2 regions of the Micromonospora sp. NPDC047548 genome follow, and region 2 is predicted to be linked to the other one. Evidence: predicted binding sites of a transcription regulator. Region 2 holds the regulator's gene; the other holds the start of a gene.

Region 1 (9,652 bases), on a different contig from region 2:
TGGGACGGCGAGCTGGCCGGCTCGGTCGGCCGCGACGGCGCGGGCTGCCACCTCGCGGAGCGGGCCGGGGAGATCATCGGCTTCGCGGCCTGGGGTTCGTCCCGGCCGAGCTGGTTCGGCCCGATGGGCACCGCGCCGGCGGCGGAGGGTTCGGGCATCGGCGGGGTGCTGCTGCGCCGCTGCCTGCGCGACCAGCACGAGGCCGGGATCCCGGCGGCGCAGATCGGCTGGGTGGGGCCGGTGCCGTTCTACGCCGGCAGCGCGGGCGCGCGGATCGAGCGGGTCTTCTTCCTGTACCGCCGGACGCTCTGAGGCCCGCTCTGACCGGCACCGCCGGACGCTCTGACGATCCTGCCGGACGCTGCCGGACCCGGGACGGATCGACAACCGGGCGAATAGGATATAGACCCTGATAATGCCATTCGCCCACGTGAGTGATCGACGCCCCCTACCGTTTTGGTAGAGGAGGCGGCCATGACCACGGACAACGAACAGACCGACGACGCGGTGCCCCACACCTGGACACCGGTCGGTGACCCGCCCATCGGAGTGCCGTTCGACCGGCGGGACTACGGCGACGCCGAGCAGCTCGTCGAGATGGCCGGGGTCGACGAGTCGGAGGCCGACGACCCGGTGACCGTGGTGGACGAGCCGGTCGCCGTCCGCCCGCCGTACGACCGGGCGCAGAAGCGGCGTAACCAGCACACCCTGCCCTGACCGACGGAAAGGGGCGGACCGCTCGCGCGGCCCGCCCCTTTCGGCGTTCGGAGCTGGACTCAGAAGTCCATGTCCCCGCCACCCGGACCAGCCGGGGCGGCCGGGGTCTTCTCCGGCTTGTCCGCCACGACGGCCTCGGTGGTGAGGAAGAGCGCCGCGATCGAGGCGGCGTTCTGCAGCGCCGACCGGGTCACCTTGGCCGGGTCGATGATGCCGGCGGCCAGCAGGTCCACGTACTCGCCGGTCGCGGCGTTGAGGCCGTGACCCGCCTCGATGTTGCGGACGCGCTCGACGACCACGCCACCCTCGAGGCCGGCGTTGACGGCGATCTGCCGCAGCGGGGCGTCCAGCGCGATCTTGACGATCTGCGCACCGGTGGCCTCGTCGCCGGTCAGGTCCAGCTTGTCGAAGGCAGACTTGCCGGCCTGCACCAGCGCGACGCCACCACCCGGGACGATGCCCTCCTCGACGGCGGCCTTCGCGTTGCGGACGGCGTCCTCGATGCGGTGCTTGCGCTCCTTGAGCTCGACCTCGGTGGCCGCGCCGACCTTGATCACCGCAACGCCGCCGGCCAGCTTGGCCAGCCGCTCCTGCAGCTTCTCGCGGTCGTAGTCAGAGTCGCTCTTGTCGATCTCGGCCCGGATCTGGTTGACCCGACCCTGGATCTGCTCGGCGTCGCCGGCACCGTCGACGATGGTGGTCTCGTCCTTGGTCACCACGACCTTGCGGGCGCGGCCCAGCATGTCGAGGCCGACGGCGTCCAGCTTGAGGCCGACCTCCTCGCTGATGACCTGGCCACCGGTGAGGATGGCGATGTCGGCCAGCATGGCCTTGCGGCGGTCACCGAAGCCCGGCGCCTTGACGGCGACCGACTTGAAGGTGCCCCGGACCTTGTTGACGACCAGGGTCGCCAGGGCCTCGCCCTCGATGTCCTCGGCGATGATCAGCAGCGGCTTGCCCGACTGCATGACCTTCTCCAGGATCGGGAGCAGGTCCTTCACGGACGCGATCTTGCTGTTGACGATCAGGAGGTAGGGGTCGTCGAAGACGGCCTCCATGCGCTCCGGGTCGGTCATGAAGTACGCGGAGACGTAGCCCTTGTCGAAGCGCATACCCTCGGTGAGCTCGAGCTCCAGGCCGAAGGTGTTGCTCTCCTCGACGGTGATGACGCCTTCCTTGCCGACCTTGTCCATCGCCTCGGCGATGATCTCGCCGACGGTGTTGTCACCGGCAGAGATGGAGGCGGTGGAGGCGATCTGCTCCTTGGTCTCCACGTCCTTGGCGAGCTTGAGCAGCTCCTCCGAAACGCTGGCCACGGCGGCCTCGATGCCCCGCTTCAGGGCCATCGGGTTGGCGCCGGCGGCCACGTTGCGCAGGCCCTCGCGGACCAGGGCCTGGGCCAGGACGGTCGCCGTCGTCGTGCCGTCACCGGCCACGTCGTCGGTCTTCTTGGCGACCTCCTTGACCAGCTCGGCGCCGATCTTCTCGTAGGGGTCCTCGAGCTCGATCTCCTTGGCGATGCTCACACCATCGTTGGTGATGGTGGGGGCACCCCACTTCTTCTCGAGCACGACGTTGCGGCCCTTGGGGCCGAGCGTCACCTTCACGGCGTCGGCGAGCTGGTTCATGCCCCGCTCGAGGCCGCGGCGCGCCTCTTCGTCGAACGCGATCATCTTGGCCATACGGCGTTGTCCTCCTGGACACTCACGGGCCACCCGAGTTTTTGTGCCCCGGATGGGCCGCCTGGTGTACGCACCTTGGGACGTCGCCACCTGGCGACGACGACGTCCTTCGGCCGGGCCGGACAGCCCGCGACGACCGGCCATGTGCCGCCCCGGCGCCATCGAGACGCCCGTGCGGCCGTGGCCCTACCGCCCCGACCATTGGCACTCACGGTATGCGAGTGCCAATGACTTGTTTAGCACTCTCCCCTGTCGAGTGCAAGCACGATCGGGCCGGTCAGCCGAGTTCCGTCGCCAGTCGCGCGACGTTCACCGGAGCCTCGTGGGCCCGCTGCTCGGCGTAGGTCACGACCAGCCCGACCAGCTGCACCAGGTAGACCGGGACGACCAGCACGGCGGTCACCACGACCACCGCGACGGCGCCCACCGTGGAGCCCGGCGCCGCGAACGGGTCGGTGCCCAGCGGCGCCTTGCCCACGACCTCCAGCACCGCGCCGACCACGCTGCCGAGGACGACCGCCACCGCCACCAGCGCGACCCGGCCCAGCACCATGCCGAGCCGGTCGTGGAAGAAGCGGAACGAGCGGCCGATCGGGTTCTGCCGCTCGAAGAGATAGACCGGTCCGGCCAGGGCGAGCGCGAAGGCGAGGTAGACGCCGGGCAGCACGCAGAAGGCGAAACCGACCGTGAGGATCACACCCATCAGCAGGCTCCAGGCGTACAGGCCCGGCGCCCGGCGCAGGCCGTAGCGCAGCGCGCCGCCGAGGTCGGCCGGGACACCGGCCGCCTGCCGGGTGAGCACCCACGTCCCCGCCGCCCAGCCCACGCTCTGCACCACGAGGAGGAGCAGGCTGGCGACCAGCATCCAGGCCCCGAACGTGACGAGGTCGCCCAGGTAGCCCTCGGGCAGCGAACCGTCCGCGGGCCTCGACTCCAGCCGCGGCGTCGGGTCCAGCCCGAGGCTGATGATCGAGATCACCGCGGCGGGGAGGGCCTGGGTGAGCAGCATGACCGGCAGCAACGTGCGCCAGCTGCGGCGCAGCGCCCCGGCGCACCGGGCGAACCAGCCGTTGACGCCGGCGTACGGCGGGTTCACCAGCGGGTCGGCCGGGTCCCACCCGCCGGCGGCCGGCCAGCCGTACGGGAGGTGACCGCCGTACGGCGGGTAGCCCGGAGGGAAGCCGGCGTGCGGGCCGGAGCCGGGCGGGAACCCGCCGGTGGGCGGGAAGACCCAGCCCTGGTGCGGACCGGCGGGCTCGACCGGGCCGGTCGGCGCGGGCGGACCGACGGGACCGGGTTCGGGCGGACCCGACGGGGACTGGTCGGACATGGACCCTCCTCAGTGACGGCGGGATCGGCCCATGATCTTCCCTGGCGCCCGCCCGCGCCGCTGCCCCGCACGGGGGCCGACCGGCGAGCGGGACCGGGCCCGACTCAGGCGATGACGCGGACCCGCTCGGCCTGCGGGCCCTTCTGGCCCTGGGCGATGTCGAACTCCACCCGCTGGCCGTCGTCCAGCGCCTTGTAGCCGTCCATCTCGATGGCGGAGAAGTGGACGAAGACGTCCTGGCCGCCGTCGACGGCGATGAAGCCGTAGCCCTTCTCGGCGTTGAACCACTTCACGGTGCCCTGTGCCACGGTGCACTTCCTCACTCTGCGCGGCGTTCCACGACCCCGGAGGCCGGCGGACCGGCACCGGAGGACCACCGCTTCGGCGATCGGTGAGGGCCGCTGAATCGGTGACCGAAATCGCACGCTACACGAGGCGTGACGGTCGTGCACGACCCCAAATCGGGCATATTCCGGCGCTCCGCCGACCGTTCGCCCATCGGTGGTCGTCGCTGCGGTATGCATGCGGACATGACAGCTACCCCGGCCCGGTCGGAAGCCCGGAGAGCCACCGTCCGCCGGGTACGCCCCGAGGACGCCGCCCGGATGCGGGCGCTGCGGCTGGAGATGCTCGCGGACGCGCCGCTGGCGTTCCTGGAGACCGTCGCCCAGGCCGCCGCCCGCCCGCACGCCGACTACACGGCCCGGATCGCCCACGTCTCCCGGGGCGACCACACCGCGCAGTTCGTCGCCGACCCCGGCGGCCGGCTGGTCGGCCACGCCGGCGGCATCGCCGCCCCGGACGAGCCCGGCCTGACCGTCGTCTACGCCGTCTACGTGACCCCGGCCTGGCGGGGCAGCGGCCTGGTCGGCGAACTGATCGACGGGGTGGCCGCCTGGTCGCGCGCGTGCGGCCGGCCGGAGCTGATGCTGGAGGTGGTGGTCGGCAACGAGCGCGCCTACCGCGCCTACCGCCGGCTGGGCTTCACCGACACCGGGGTACGCGTGCCGCACCCCACCGTCCCGGCCCTGCGCGAGCTCCAGATGCGCCGCCCCGCATGACCACCCGAGGGCCAGCACACCGGGCAGCACCCCGGACTGCCGCCCCGGACTGCCGCCCCGGACCATCAGAACCATCACGCAGGGCAGCACCCCGGTGAGACACACCCCCGACCCCGGCAGCGGCGCTCGCCAGCGCACACCGCACGGGTTTCCGGGGGAGCCCGCCCGCGGAAGGATCAAGCCTGACCGCCTGGAGCGGGTGGGCTCCCCCGGAAACCCAGACCTCGACCTGCCGAGACCTAGACGTGCCGCCGGCTCTGCACGATCCGGAACCGGTTCGCCACGTACGCGCCGTCGGTCAGCGCGGCGTTGGCGGCCGGGTTGGCGCCACTGCCGTGGAAGTCCGAGAACGCGGCCGACTGGTTCACGAAGACCCCGCCGGTCAGGTTGCAGGACAGGTGCACGCCGACGTCGACCGCGGCGGCCTCGGCCGCGTCCAGCACCGAGGGGTCGGTGGAGTAGACGGCGGCGGTCAGCGCGCCCTTCTCGCCCACCGTCGCGCGCAGGATCTCCAGGCTGTGTGCGGTGGAGTCGGTGGCGATGACGAACGAGATCGGCCCGAACCACTCGCGGCCGTAGGTGGCGGTGTCGTCGGCGGCGAGTTTCACGATGGCCGGCGTCCGCACCACCGCGCCGGGCAGCGCCGGGTGCTCGACGGTACGCGACTCCAGCACCGGCTCGCCGACCTTGGTGACCTCGTCCAGCCGCTCCAGCACCCCCTCGTTGACGATGGCGCCGGTCAGCTCGACCCCGCGCGCCGGGTCGGCGGTGAGCTTGCCGACCGTGCCCGCGATGCCGGCGGCCACCTCGTCGAAGCTCTTGTGCCCCTGGTCGGTGGCGATGCCGCCGGACGGGATGAGGATGTTCTGTGAGGTGGTGCACATCTGGCCGCTGTAGAGGACCAGCGTGAAGCCGAGGTTGCGGCACAGCCCGGCGAAGTCGTCGGTGGAGTCGATCACCACCGTGTTGAGGCCGGCCTTCTCGGTGTAGACGGCCGCCTGCCGGGCGTTCGCCTCCAGCCAGTCGCCGTACTCGGTGGAGCCGGTGAAGTCGACGATCTTGACGGCCGGGTGCAGCGCCAGGGTGGAGGCGAGCTTTTCGCCCGGCGCCTCGGGGGCGAGCAGCACCAGGTTGGGGTCGAAGCCGGCCTCGGCCAGCACCTCCCGGGCGTACTTCACCGTGATGGCCAGCGGCAGCACCGCGCGCGGGTGCGGCTTGACGACCACCGGGTTGCCGGTGACCAGCGAGGCGAAGAGCCCCGGGTACGAGTTCCAGGTGGGGAAGGTGTTGCAGCCGATCACCAGGGCCACACCCCGGGGCACCACGTGGAACGTCTTGGTCATCCGCAGCGGGTCGCCCTTGCCGGCCGCCTTCTCCCAGCCGGCCGTCCCCGGGTGCCGGGTCATCTCCGCGTACGCGTAGGCGAGCGCCTCCAGCGCGCGGTCCAACGCGTGCGCGCCGCCGGCCTGGAAGGCCATCACGAACGCCTGGCCGCTGGTGAACTGCACCGCGTTGGCCAGCTCGAAGATGTGCTTGTGCAGCCGGTCGAGGATCTCCAGGCAGACGCCAACCCGGGCCTGCGGGCCGGCGTCACGCCAGGCCGGCAGGGCGGCGGAGGCGGCGGCGACCAGTTCGTCGGCACCAGCGTGCGGGTAGCGCACGTTCAGCTCCAGCCCGAACGGGCTGGACTCGGTGGCGACCGGGTCGCCCGAGCCGGGCTGGTCGAGGGGGAAGTCGCCGTTCAGGTACGCCTCGAAGGCGGCCTTACCGTCGGCGGCGGCGGTCTCGCCGTACACCCGGGGGCTGGGTGACTCGGGATAGGCGGACCAGTATCCCCGCTCCGTGATCGCGGTCAGCGCGCGGTTGAGGGTGTCGGCGTGCCTGTCGTACAGGGGGTGCGGGGTCTCCGTCATGCCGCCATCATGCAACAGCAAGCCACCAGATCAGTAGGGGCGTGTCACAGGTCAGATCGTCAGCTGCCAGTCCGTCGAGCCGTCCACCGGGCGGAAGCCGAGCTGTTCGTTGATCGCGGTCATGTGGGAGTTGTCCGCCGCGTTGTAGGTGTCGACCGCGCGCAGCTCCGGCTCGTGGGTCAGGATGTGCCCCAGGTTCTCGATCTTGCAGAGCAGGCCGAGCCGGTGACCGCGGTGGTCGGGGTCGACGATAGTGGTCTGCTGCCAGGCGTGCCAGGTGGTGTTCGCGGCCATGCTGAGCATGCTCCAGGCGACCATCCCGCCGGACGCCTCGTGCACCGCGCCGAGGTTGTACACGCGGACGCCCCGGGCGTCGAACGCCCGCTCGGTGCCCCGGATCCGATCGGCGTCGAACTTCTCCTGCTCCCACTGCAGGTCCCCGGTCGGGGCGTCGGTCATCAGCCGCCCCTCCAGATAGGCGACGTCGGCGACGTACGCCTCCGGGGTGCGCTGCCGCCAGCGGACGGTGCGGTAGCCGGCAGCGGCCGTGCGGGCCTCGAGCAGCAGCGCCGCCAGCCGGGGCCGGTCCAGCGCGGTGGTGTCGAGCCGACGGCGGACGTCGGCGAGGGCCGGGTGGGCGCCGACCGCGGCGGCGAAGGCGGCTCCGGCGCCGTCCCGCGCCGGCCCGCCCGGCAGGGTGGTGACCGTCGACCCGACCACCCGCTTGCGCCCGGCCTCGCGCAGCAGGCGCAGGCCGTGCTCGTGCAGCGCCCGGCCCACCCCGCGCCGCCGGTGCGCCGGGTCCACCACCAGCTCGGCGCTCGCGTTCTCGGTGTTGTCCAGCAGGTGCAGGTGCAGGCGGATCCAGCCGGCGGGCGCCCCGTCGAGCCGGGCCAGCACCCAACGGGTGTCGATGCCGGGCATCGGGTGACGCAGCGGCGCCTCGAACCGGCGCCGGCACAACGACGGGAAGTCCGGCAGGTCCGCCGCTTCGGCCGCCACACCGATCCGGTACGCCGCGTCGAGCGCCGCCTGGTCGGCCGGGTCGAGCGGGGTGATGGAGATGCCCATGCGGTGAGCCTGCGTCATGCACAGCGAAGGGGCCAGCGGTTTTCCCGCTGGCCCCTTCGGACGTTGGTCGGGAGGGACGTCCGCACAACGCCTCCGGCGTTGGGTCGTAAGAACTGAAAGTCTCCGGCGGAACGCCCTCCCGCACGGAGCATCTTGCGCCGTCCGGTTCCTGCCGTCAAGTCCTTGTCGGCGGGTTTTCCACACTCACAGCGAAAAGCCAGTTACCCGGCGGATCGACCCGATCCCCCGTCCGGGCGATCCGCCCGTCCTCCTCCCGGCCAAGCTGCCGATCCGCCGGTTGCGGCAGGTCGCGGTCTCCGAGCAGCCGGGAGCCGCGACACGCCGCCGCCGCGCGCCTCCGTTTGCGGCATGTCGCGGCTTCCGAGCGGCGGGAAGGCCGCGACACGCCGCACATGGAGTGGATCAAGCGGACCTCGGCCCGCGGACCGGGCGTCGAGGGGCGGCGGAACGGGATGGCCAGAGCGGGCGGGCCGTCAGGCGAGGAGGCCGGCGTCGCGGGCGGCGCGCAGCGAGGGCTTGATCCGGTGGGTCGGGCCGACCTGGCCGGCGATCGCGTCGATGGTCTTCAGGCCCTCGCCGGTGTTGAACACCACGGTCTCGGCGGTCGGGTCGAGCCGTCCGGACTCGACCAGCTTGCGCAGCACCGCCACGGTCACCCCGCCGGCGGTCTCGGCGAAGACCCCGGTGGTACGGGCGAGCAGCCGGATCCCCACGCGAATCTCCTCGTCGTCGACGTACTCCATCCAGCCGCCGGTACGGCGCACCGCCTCCAGGGCGTAGAGGCCGGCGGCCGGGTCGCCGATGTTGAGCGACTTGGCGATGCCGGTCGGCTTGACCGGAACAATGGTGTCCCGGTCGTCGTGCAGCGCGGTGGCGATCGGGTTGCAGCCGGCGGACTGGGCGCCGAAGACCTTCCAGCCTCCGGCCGGCGCCTCGACCAGGCCGATCTCGACCAGCTCGGAGAACGCCTTGTCGATCTTGGTGAGCAGCTCGCCGCTGGCCATCGGGATGACCACCTGGGCCGGGATCCGCCAGCCCAGCTGCTCGGCCACCTCGTACCCCAGGGTCTTGGAACCCTCCGCGTAGTACGGGCGGACGTTGACGTTGACGAACGCCGTGTCCTCGAACTCGTCGGTCTCCACCAGCTCGCCGCAGAGCCGGTTCACGTCGTCGTACGAGCCGTCGATGGCGACCAGGTCGCCGGCGTAGACCGCGGTGGTGACCACCTTGCCCTGCTCCAGGTCCCCGGGGATGAATACCACCGACGGCACGCCGACCCGGGCCGCGTGGGCGGCCACCGAGTTGGCGAGGTTGCCGGTGGAGGCGCAGGCGAACCGGGTGAAGCCGAGCGCCCGGGCGGCGGTCAGCGCCACCGAGACCACCCGGTCCTTGAACGAGTGGGTCGGGTTGGCGCTGTCGTCCTTGACCCAGAGCGGCGCGGTGATGCCCAGCTCGGCGGCGAGGTGCGGGGCGGCGACCAGCGGGGTCAGCCCCGGGTCCAGGGTCACCCGGGTGGCCGGGTCCTGGCCGGCGGGGAGCAGGGCGGCGTACCGCCAGATGTTCTGCGGACCGGCCTCGATCAGCTCGCGGGTGACGGCGGCCAGGGCGGCGGCGTCGTAGTCGACCTCCAGCGGCCCGAAACACTCGTAACAGGCGTGCTGGGCAACGAGCGGGTAGCGCGCGGAACAGGCGCGGCAGACCAGGGCGCGGGCCGGGCTGGCGGTGATGTCGATGCCGGGGGCGGCGGGAAGCGTCGACGTCATGTCGAGAGTCCTCTCATCTTTCCCCACATCGCACCCTGCGGCGGGGACGGAATTGGCACCTGCCCGCGCCGGCTCGTCATCGAGCGTGCGGGTG
Region 2 (9,652 bases):
GGCTGCACATGCTGATCGGTGTCGGCGCCGCCCTGCTGGGCACCGTGCTGGCTCGCGCGATCGGCATCGCGACGGAGACCGCCGGCATCGACTGGATGGAGCTGCTGGTCCAGGTCGTGCTCGCCGCCATCGGCGTGGCCCTGGTGTCCGGCGTGGGTCGCCACCGCGGCGTCACCCACCGGTAATCCCGCACCGCACGCACGCTCAGCGGGCGCCCGTACCCCCTCGGGGACGGGCGCCCGCTCGCGTCCGCGCCGGGAATTCGCGTACGCCTGCCGCCTCGGCGCTGTTCACCCTGCCGGGCTCCCGTCAGGGCAGCACGCTCGCGCCGGCCTGCGCGACGATCTGCTGCAGCGCGGCGACGTGCCCGTCGAACGCGCCGCGTCCGCGCCGGCTCAGCTTGACCGAGGTGCGCGGCCGCTTGCCGACGAAGCTCTTGCGCACCTCGACGTAGTCGGCCTGCTCCAAGGTGGAGAGCTGCTTGGACAGCGCCGAGTCGGAGAGGCCGAGCTGCTCGCGCAGGTAGCGGAACTCGGCCCACTCGGTGGCGGCGAGCAGGCTCACCAGGGAGAGTCGGGTCGGCGCGTGGATCAGCTCGTCGAACCGGGGTGCGGTCACCGGCCACCGCCGATCGGCCGGGCGGTCATCACGCCGCGAAGGTACCCCATCAGCGATTGCCCGGTGGCGGTCATCGCACCCGCCGTGGCCGCCGCGCCGATGGTCGCCGGCCAGGCCAGTCCCGCCGACTCCGCTGCGAACCCGGTGACCAGGCCGAGGGCGACCAGGCCGAGCGCGTAGCCCACGATGGCGACCGCCCCGCGGACCCCGATCAGGGAGTTGCGCACCTGGGCGCGGTGCCGCAGCGCGACCCGGGCGACCAGGGCGCCGAGGCCCAGGGCATACCCGACCGATCCGACCGCGACCACCCACGGCCGGTGGGTCTCGACGGCGGCGGTGAAGGCGACCATGAGGCCGCCCAGGGCGGGCCAGTACCAGCCGGGGACGAGGGCGGCGGTGACTGCCTGGTCCCGGCGGGCGTGGATCTCGGCCAGCGCGTCGGCGGCGGCCGCGGGGGAGACGGCGGGTTCGGACACGGCGTTCTCCTTGAGAGTGAGGCGAGTACTTGCCTATAAGGAAAGTAAACAACTTGCTTTCCTTGTAGGCAAGTACTTTCCGGGGAAGCCGTCACCCGAGTAACCGACTAGGCTGACGGCCATGACGGGCAGGCTGGCGGCGGTGAACCTCGGCGTGGTGACCGAGGCGGAGTGGGCGGGCGACGTGAGCGGCCGCAGCGGCATCGACAAGCGGCCGGTCGACGGCGCGGTGCTGTTGCGCGCCGACGGGGTGACCGGAGACTTCATCGGCGAACGCGCCCACCACGGCGGCCCCGACCAGGCGGTCTACGCGTACGCGGCGGAGGACGCCGAGTGGTGGTCGGCCGAGCTGGGGCGCACCGTCCCGCCCGGCGGGTTCGGCGAGAACCTGACCACCTGGGCGGTGGACGTGACCGGGGCGGTCATCGGCGAGCAGTGGGCGATCGGCTCGGCGGTGCTCCAGGTGACCAAGCCGCGCACCCCGTGCACCACCTTCGCCGGCTTCTGGGGCGTACCCGACCTGATCAGGCGGTTCACGGTGCGGGCGGCGCCCGGGGCGTACCTGCGGGTGCTGCGCGAGGGCGAGGTCGGCGCGGGCGACCCGGTCGAGGTGGTGGACCGCCCGGCGCACGGGGTCACCATCGGCGAGGTGTTCCGGGCGACGAGCCTCGAACCGGAGTTGCTGCCCCGGCTGCTCGACGCCGCCGAGCTGCCGGAGCCGATCCTGGCGAAGGTGCGCCGCCGGGTGGCGGGCAGCCGCCCCTGACCCGGTCGCCGTCCGCGCGGCGGGCGGCCGGGGTCACCCCTCGGCGAAGACCTCCGCCAACACCTGGGCGTCGGCGGGACGGCCGTCGGACACCTTGGCCCAGGTGCCCTCCTCGGCGGTCCACTCCAGGTTGGCGAAGCGGACCCGCTTCACGCCGTGGTCGGGCGCGTGCGACACCAGCCAGTGGGCGTACCGCCAGCCGTCGCGACGGTCGGCGGCGGGCACGGTGAGCCCGGTCAGTGCGGCGACCGTGCCGGTGCCCGTCAGGCCCCAGTCCAGGGTCAGGCCGCGGGTCAGCGCGGCCGCGGCGGCCTCGCCCCGCATCGCCGGCGTCCGGCCCACCGTGCAGGCCACGGCGCCGGTCGCCTCGCCGAGCAGGGCCCGGGTCAGCACCTCGGACTCGTCCGCCCACTTCTGGTACGCCGTCGGGAAGGCCGACCGCTGGACCGCCTGGGCCGCGTCGGTGACCCGCATCGTCTCCCAGCCGCGCACCTTCTTCAGTGCGGCGTAGAACCGGTTCGCCGCGTACCGCTGGTCGCGGATCTGCTCCGGGGTGCCCCAGCCCTGGCTGGGTCGCTGCTGGAACAGGCCGACCGAGTCCCGGTCGCCGCCGGCGAGGTTGCGCAGGCCGGACTCCTGGTACGCGGTGGCCAGGGCCACCACCACCGCCCGCTCGGGCATCTGCCGCTGGATGCCGATCGCCGCGATGGTCGCCGCGTTCGCCATCTGGTCGGCGTCCAGCACCACCGTGCCGTCGGCCTGGACGGTGCAGGTGCGGCTGGCGACGGGGAGCCGGAGCTGTCCACCGAGCTGGCGGACGACGACCCAGACCCCGAGAAGGGCGACGACCGCGAACACGACACCGGCTGCCACTATTGCCCTGGTTCGCACCCGCACCTCCTGTCTCACGGTCCACACCAGCGTACGTCTCCGAAACGCGAGCCGGGTCGGCCGACCGGTTCACGTTCCCGGGATAAAAGGAAGAAAACCGCCCGAGGTGGGCGCTACCGTGCCTGCTCTGCCGGACCACCGTCCAGAGCGGCCACCCATCGAGCAGATCGCTTCTCGCGGAAGGCCAGCACTCCCTCGCGGCCCTCCTCGGAGAGGAAGTAGCCGGTGGAGAGGGCGGACAGCTCGGCGATCTCGCCGCGCAGGTCGGTGGCGGCCGGGCGGCGCAGCAGTTCCTTCGCGCCGGTCAGCGCCCGCGGCGCCCCCCGTACCAGCGAGGCGCACCAGCGCTCCACCGCCGCGTCCAGCCCGTCCGCCGGGACGGCCGCGGTCACCAGGCCGATCTCGGCGGCCCGCCGGCCGTCGAAGATGTCCCCGGTCAGGTACAGCTCGGCCGCCGCGCGCGGGTGCAACCGGGGCAGCACGGTGGCGGAGATGACCGCGGGAATCACCCCGATCCGCACCTCGGTGAAGGCGAACGTCGCCTCCTGCGCGCAAACCGCCAGGTCGGCGGCCGCGATCAGGCCCAGCCCGCCGGCCCGGGCCGGCCCGGCCACCCTCGCCAGCACCGGCTTCGGGCACTCCCAGACCGCTGCCAGCACGTCGCCCAGCATCCCGGCCGGCACGGTCCCGCTGGCGTACGCGGCGGACGTCTCCTTCAGGTCCGCGCCCGAGCAGAAGACCGGCCCGGTGTGGTCCAGCACGATCACCCGTACGGCGTCGTCGGCGACCGCCGCGGCGATCCCGGCCAGCAGCTCGGTCATCAGGGGAGTGGAGAGCGCGTTGCGGTTGTGCGGGCTGTCCAGGGTGAGGGTGGTCACCCCACGGGCCGTGGCGACCCGCACGAGGCGGTCGGGAGACGTCATGCCGGGCACACTAGTGGCCATGCCCGGCGTCCTTCCAGAAGGCGAGACCGTCCCCGTCGACGGGTCGCTGCCCGCCACCGCCCTGAGCGCGGTCGGCGCGCGCGGCTTCGGCGTGTACGTCCACGTGCCGTTCTGCGCCAGCCGCTGCGGGTACTGCGACTTCAACACCTACACCGCCGCTGAGCTCGGCGGCGGCGCCGACCGGGAGTCGTACGCCGACACCGTCCTGGCCGAGCTGGCGCTGGCCGCCCGGGTCCTCGGCGACACCCCGCCGCCGCGGGTGGACACCGTCTTCGTCGGCGGCGGCACGCCCACCCTGCTCCCCGCCGACGACCTGGCCCGCATCCTGGACGGCATCGACCGCACCTGGGGGCTGGCCGCCGACGTCGAGGTGACCACCGAGGCCAACCCCGAGTCGGTCACCCCGCAGTCGTTGCGCACGCTGCGGACGGCCGGGTACACCCGGATCTCGCTGGGCATGCAGTCCGCCGCGCCCGGGGTGCTGGCGATCCTCGACCGGAAGCACAGCGCCGGCCGGGCCACCGCCGCCGCACTGGAGGCCCGCGACGCCGGGTTCGACCACGTCAACCTGGATCTGATCTACGGCACGCCGGGGGAGCGCGCGGAGGACTTCGCCGCCTCACTCGACCAGGTGGTCGCCGCCGGGGTGGACCACGTCAGCGCGTACGCCCTGATCGTGGAGGACGGCACCCGGCTCGCCGCCCGGATGCGGCGCGGCGAGCTGCCGTACCCCTCGGACGACGTGGCCGCGGACCGGTACCTGGCCGCGGAGGCCGCCCTCGGCGCGGCCGGCTTCTCCTGGTACGAGGTCTCCAACTGGGCCCGCTCCGAGGCGGCCCGGTGCCGGCACAACCTGCTCTACTGGACCGGCGCGGACTGGTGGGGCCTCGGCCCGGGGGCGCACAGCCACGTCGGCGGGGTGCGCTGGTGGAACGTCAAGCACCCCACGGCGTACGCGAAGCGCCTGGCCGCCGGGGAGTCACCCGGCCTGGCCCGGGAGGTGCTGAGCGCCGACGAGGCGCACATGGAGGACGTCATGCTCCGGCTGCGGCTCGCTTCGGGGCTGCCGCTGGACGCCCTCGACCCGGCGGGCCGGGCGGGTGCCGAGCGGGCGCTGGCCGACGGCCTGCTGGCCGGCCCGGAGTACGCGGCCGGCCGCGCCGTGCTCACCCTGCGCGGCCGGCTGCTCGCCGACGCCGTGGTACGGGACCTGCTGCCCTGACCTGCCGCGGGCCGGCCGGCCCACGCGGGCCGGCCGGGACCGGTCACTTCTTGAAGGCGTAGCTCATCGGGTAGCGGTAGACCACACCCTCGGTGGCCTTCACGCCGCCGATGATGCCGAAGATGATCGGCACCAGGGCGGTCAGCAGCGGGATGAAGAAGAGGATCCCGCAGGTGATGATGGCCAGGACGAAGCCGATGGCGCTGGCGATCGCCCAGGTGATCTGGAAGTTCAGCGAGGCCGTCGCGTGCGCCTGCACGGTGGGCGACTGCTGACCCTTGGCGGAGAGCGCGATCAGCGGCGCCACCCAGCCGAGCAGACTGCCGCCGACGATCACGCCGACCGGGCCGCCGAAGTGCGCGATCAGCGACCAGGTCTTGTCGTCGTTGGTGGCGTAGCCGCCGCCGGGAGCGCCGTATCCGCCGGCGGTCGGATAGCCGACGCCCGGCGCGGAGTAGCCGCCCGGCGGGGGGTAGCCGCCCGACGGCGGTTGGCCACCGGTGGGTGGCGGATAGCCGCCGGGCGGGGGATAGCCGCCCGCGGCCGGTGCCCCGGACAGTGGTGCGGTGGGCGGCTCGTACGACGAGCCGGAGGGGGCGGTCGGGTCCGGCCGGTCGCCGGGGTCCCCCGCTCCGGGAGGGCGAGGTGGTTCAGTCATGGATGTCACGGTAGGGGCTGGTGGCAAGGGTGCACCAGAGCGACATCGCGCGGGATGTCCGGCTGTTCGGCCCTGTCGCCGCACCGGTGGTCTGTCGCTGATCATCGCGCTGGCGGGGGCGCCGACGTAGACTGGCACTCGCTACAGTCGAGTGCCAGTGCGCTCGCCCGGGGCGGGCCAGCTGCCCCGGGCCGACCTGCGTCAGGAGGTGGAGATGGGTCTCGACGACCGCAAGCTCGCCGTGCTGCGCGCGATCGTCGAGGACTACGTCGCCACGCAGGAGCCGGTCGGCAGCAAGGCCCTGGTCGAGCGGCACCAGCTCGGCGTCTCCCCGGCGACGGTGCGCAACGACATGGCCGTGCTGGAGGAGGAGGGCTACATCCGGCAGCCGCACACCAGTGCCGGCCGGGTGCCCACCGACCGTGGCTACCGCCTCTTCGTCGACCGGCTCTCCCGGGTCAAGCCGCTGAGCCCGGCCGAACGCCGGGCGATCGAGCGCTTTCTGGTCGGCGCGGTCGACCTGGACGACGTGGTGCACCGCACCGTCCGGCTGCTGGCCCAGCTGACCCGGCAGGTCGCCGTGGTGCAGTACCCCAGCCTGGCCCGTTCGTCGGTACGCCACCTGGAGCTGGTGCCGATCTCCACCACCCGGCTGATGCTGGTCATGATCGCCGACACCGGCCGGGTCGAGCAGCGGCTGGTGGAGCTGCCCGCGCCGATCCCCGCCGACCACGTCACCGACCTGCGCCGGCTGGTCAACGAGAAGCTGGTCGGCAGCCGGCTGTCGGAGACCCCGCCGCTGGTCCAGGCGCTGGTCGACGAGTCCGCCCCGCACCTGCGCGGGGCGATGACCACGCTCTCCACGGTGCTGCTGGAGACGCTGGTCGAACGGCACGAGGAGCGCATCGCGCTGGCCGGCACCGCCAACCTGACCCGGGGCGGCCTGCTCGACTTCCAGGGCTCGCTTCGCCCCATCCTCGAGGCGCTCGAGGAGGAGGTGGTGCTGCTCAAGCTCATCGGCGAGGCCGAGCCGAGCACCACCCGGGTGCTGATCGGCGACGAGAACGAGATCGACAACCTGCGGGCCGCCTCGGTGGTCAGCACCGGGTACGGCCCGGGCGCGACCATCGTCGGCGGCCTGGGCGTGCTCGGACCCACCCGGATGGACTACCCCGGCACCATCGCCACGGTGAGGGCCGTGGCACGCTACGTGGGCGAGCTGCTGGCCCAGAACTGACCCAGGGCAGGGGCCGGTGGCCGGCTCCGGCCGACGACCGCGCAACGCGAGACGAACATGAGGACACCGAACGCAGTGGCCAGGGACTACTACGGCATTCTCGGCGTGAGCCGGGAGGCCTCCGACGACGAGATCAAGCGCGCCTATCGCAAGCTGGCGCGGCAGTTCCACCCGGACGTCAATCCGGACCCGGAGGCACAGGAGAAGTTCAAGGACATCAACGCCGCGTACGAGGTCCTATCGGACGACCGGAAGCGGCAGATCGTCGACCTCGGCGGCGACCCGCTCGCCCCGGGTGGCGGCGGCGCCGGCCCGGGCGGTCCCGGCGGGGCGGGCCCGTTCGTCGGTTTCCAGGACATCATGGACGCGTTCTTCGGCGGTGCCGCGGGCGGCGCCCGGGGGCCGCGGTCACGCACCCGGCCGGGCGCCGACGCGATCCTGCGGCTGGAGCTGGACCTGCACGAGACCGCGTTCGGCGTCGAGGCGCCGATCACCGTGGACACCGCGGTGCTCTGCACCACCTGCTCGGGCGCCGGCACCGCGGCCGGCACCCACCTGGCCACCTGCGAGGCGTGCGGCGGCCGGGGCGAGGTGCAGTCGGTGCAGCGCACCTTCCTCGGCCAGGTGGTCTCCGCTCGCCCCTGCACCGTCTGCCAGGGGTACGGCACCACCATCCCGCACCCCTGCCCGACCTGCGCCGGGGACGGCCGGGTGCGCACCCGCCGCTCGCTGACCGTCAAGATCCCCGCCGGGGTCGAGGACGGCATGCGGATCCGGCTGGCCCAGCAGGGCGAGGTGGGCCCGGGTGGCGGCACCGCCGGCGATCTCTACGTGGAGATCCACGAGCGGCCGCACGACGTGTACTCCCGCAAGGGCGACGACCTGCACTGCCGGGTCACCGTGCCGATGACCGCCGCCGCCCTCGGCACCCGGCTGACCATCAAGACGCTGGACAGCGAGGAGACGGTCGACGTCAAGGCCGGCACCCAGCCGGGCAGCACGCTGCGGCTGCGCGCCCGGGGCGTGCCGCACCTGCGCGGCACCGGCCGGGGTGACCTCTACGTCCACCTCGACGTGCGGACCCCGGCCAAGCTCGACGCCGACCAGGAGCGGATGCTGCGCGACTTCGCCAAGACCCGGGGCGAGGAGGTCGCCGAGCTGACCAAGCAGGGCGGCTTCTTCTCCCGGATGCGCGACGCCTTCAACGGGCACGCCTGACGTGTCCGCGCCGCTGTTCCTGGTCGAGGCGCTGCCCACCGGCGACACGCTGACCCTGGACGGCCCGGAGGGCCACCACGCGGCCACCGTGCAGCGGCTGCGCGTCGGCGAGGAACTGCTCCTCGCCGACGGTCGGGGCGGCACGGCCGCCGCGGTGGTCACCGCCGTCGGCCGGGGCACCCTCGACCTCGACGTCACCTCCCGGGGGTACGCCGACGCGCCCGTCCCCCGGATCGTGGTGGTGCAGGGCATCGCCAAGGGGGACCGGGGCGAGCTGGCCGTGCAGGCGATGACCGAGGTCGGGGTGGACGAGATCGTGCCCTGGGCGGCGTCCCGCTCGGTGACGCAGTGGCGCGGCGACCGGGGCGTACGGGCCCGGGACAAGTGGGTGGCGACCGCCCGGGAGGCGGCCAAGCAGGCCCGCCGGCCGTGGCTGCCGGTGGTGGCCGGCGCCCCGGACGAGTCCACCGCCACCGTGGTCCGGCGGATCACCGGGGCCGGTGCCGCGTTCGTGCTGCACGAGGAGGCCGAGGAGCGGCTGACCACCGTCGAGCTGCCCGGGACGGGCGAGGTCGTGCTGGTGGTCGGCCCCGAGGGCGGCATCGCCCCGGTCGAGCTGACCGCCTTCGCCGACGCGGGCGCCCGCCCGGTCCGGCTCGGCCCGTCCGTGCTGCGTACGTCCACGGCCGGCGTGGCCGCGCTGAGCGTGCTGGCCACCCGCCTCGGCCGCTGGTAGGCCGTCCCGCCGACAGGCCGGCACGCCGCCACGACGGTGTCGGCGCGCCGGTCAGGTGCGCAGGTACGACGCGCCGTTGAGGTCGACGATGGTGCCGGAGGCCCACTGGGCCTCGGGGCTGGCGAGCCAGTACACCGCGGCGGCGATCTCCTCCGGGCGGGCCACCCGGCCGAAGGGGCTCTGCGCCCGGATCGCGTCGCCCCGCTCGCCGGCCAGGTGCTCGGTCGTCATGTCGGTCGCCACGAACCCGGGCGCGACGGTGGCGACCGCGATGCCGTACGGGGCGAGCGCGACGGCGAGGGACTGGCCGAGCGCGTTCAGGCCGGCCTTGCTGGCGCCGTAGGCGGGCTGGTCCGGCTCGCCCCGGAAGGCGCCCCGGGAGGAGACGTTCACCACCCGGCCACCGCAGTCCCGCATGTGCTGGGCGGCGCACCAGGTGACGTTGGCCGCCCCGGTCAGGTTGGTCTCCAGCACCAGCCGCCACTGCCGCTGCCACTCGGCGTAGGAGGCGCCGAAGACCGGGTGCGGGGCGTCCCGCTCGCCGTACACCCCGGCGTTGTTGACCAGCACGTCCAGGCCGCCGAGCCGCGCCGCAGCCTCGTCCACCATGGCGCGGACCGCGTCGGGGTCGGTGAGGTCGGCGCGGACCACGACGTGCCCGTCGCCGGGGAGTGCGGCGCGGACCGCCTCGGCCGCCTCCGCCGAGTCCCGGTGGTGGATCGCCACCCGGTCCCCGCTCGCCGCGAACGCCCGCGCCACCGCGCGGCCGATGCCGCGCGAGGCCCCCGTCACCAGTACCGCCCGTGAAGTCACGCGGCACATCATGCCCCAGCCGGACGGCACGGCCTACCATGCCCCGATGGGATCCGACTGCCTGTTCTGCCGC

Evidence for each region. Region 2 encodes HrcA, which represses chaperone genes, less so after heat shock. Its sites were predicted from a motif close to GGTTNGCACNCTCNNNNNGAGNGTGCNAACC; they were not measured.
Region 1: groL (chaperonin GroEL) is a predicted target of HrcA. The motif match lies at 2,599-2,629, and genes of this name have one in related genera.

The regions. Positions count from the first base shown of each region.
Region 1 is NZ_JBEYTI010000001.1:168,617-178,268, reverse strand. Features, by position in the region: gene ABZ807_RS00825 (GNAT family N-acetyltransferase) at 1-312, shown strand, start outside; gene ABZ807_RS00820 (hypothetical protein) at 475-717, shown strand; gene groL (chaperonin GroEL) at 777-2,399, opposite strand; gene ABZ807_RS00810 (hypothetical protein) at 2,677-3,729, opposite strand; gene ABZ807_RS00805 (cold-shock protein) at 3,834-4,037, opposite strand; gene ABZ807_RS00800 (GNAT family N-acetyltransferase) at 4,260-4,790, shown strand; gene paaN (phenylacetic acid degradation protein PaaN) at 5,030-6,703, opposite strand; gene ABZ807_RS00790 (GNAT family N-acetyltransferase) at 6,755-7,774, opposite strand; gene thrC (threonine synthase) at 8,269-9,558, opposite strand; SAM riboswitch class I at 9,569-9,652, opposite strand, start outside.
Region 2 is NZ_JBEYTI010000020.1:44,550-54,201, forward strand. Features, by position in the region: gene ABZ807_RS20540 (GlsB/YeaQ/YmgE family stress response membrane protein) at 1-185, shown strand, start outside; gene ABZ807_RS20545 (transcriptional regulator) at 310-618, opposite strand; gene ABZ807_RS20550 (hypothetical protein) at 615-1,094, opposite strand; gene ABZ807_RS20555 (MOSC domain-containing protein) at 1,216-1,860, shown strand; gene ABZ807_RS20560 (hypothetical protein) at 1,894-2,757, opposite strand; gene ABZ807_RS20565 (enoyl-CoA hydratase-related protein) at 2,865-3,674, opposite strand; gene hemW (radical SAM family heme chaperone HemW) at 3,694-4,917, shown strand; gene ABZ807_RS20575 (DUF4870 domain-containing protein) at 4,961-5,575, opposite strand; gene hrcA (heat-inducible transcriptional repressor HrcA) at 5,790-6,812, shown strand; gene dnaJ (molecular chaperone DnaJ) at 6,888-8,030, shown strand; gene ABZ807_RS20590 (16S rRNA (uracil(1498)-N(3))-methyltransferase) at 8,032-8,766, shown strand; gene ABZ807_RS20595 (SDR family oxidoreductase) at 8,818-9,579, opposite strand; gene ABZ807_RS20600 (histidine triad nucleotide-binding protein) at 9,626-9,652, shown strand, end outside.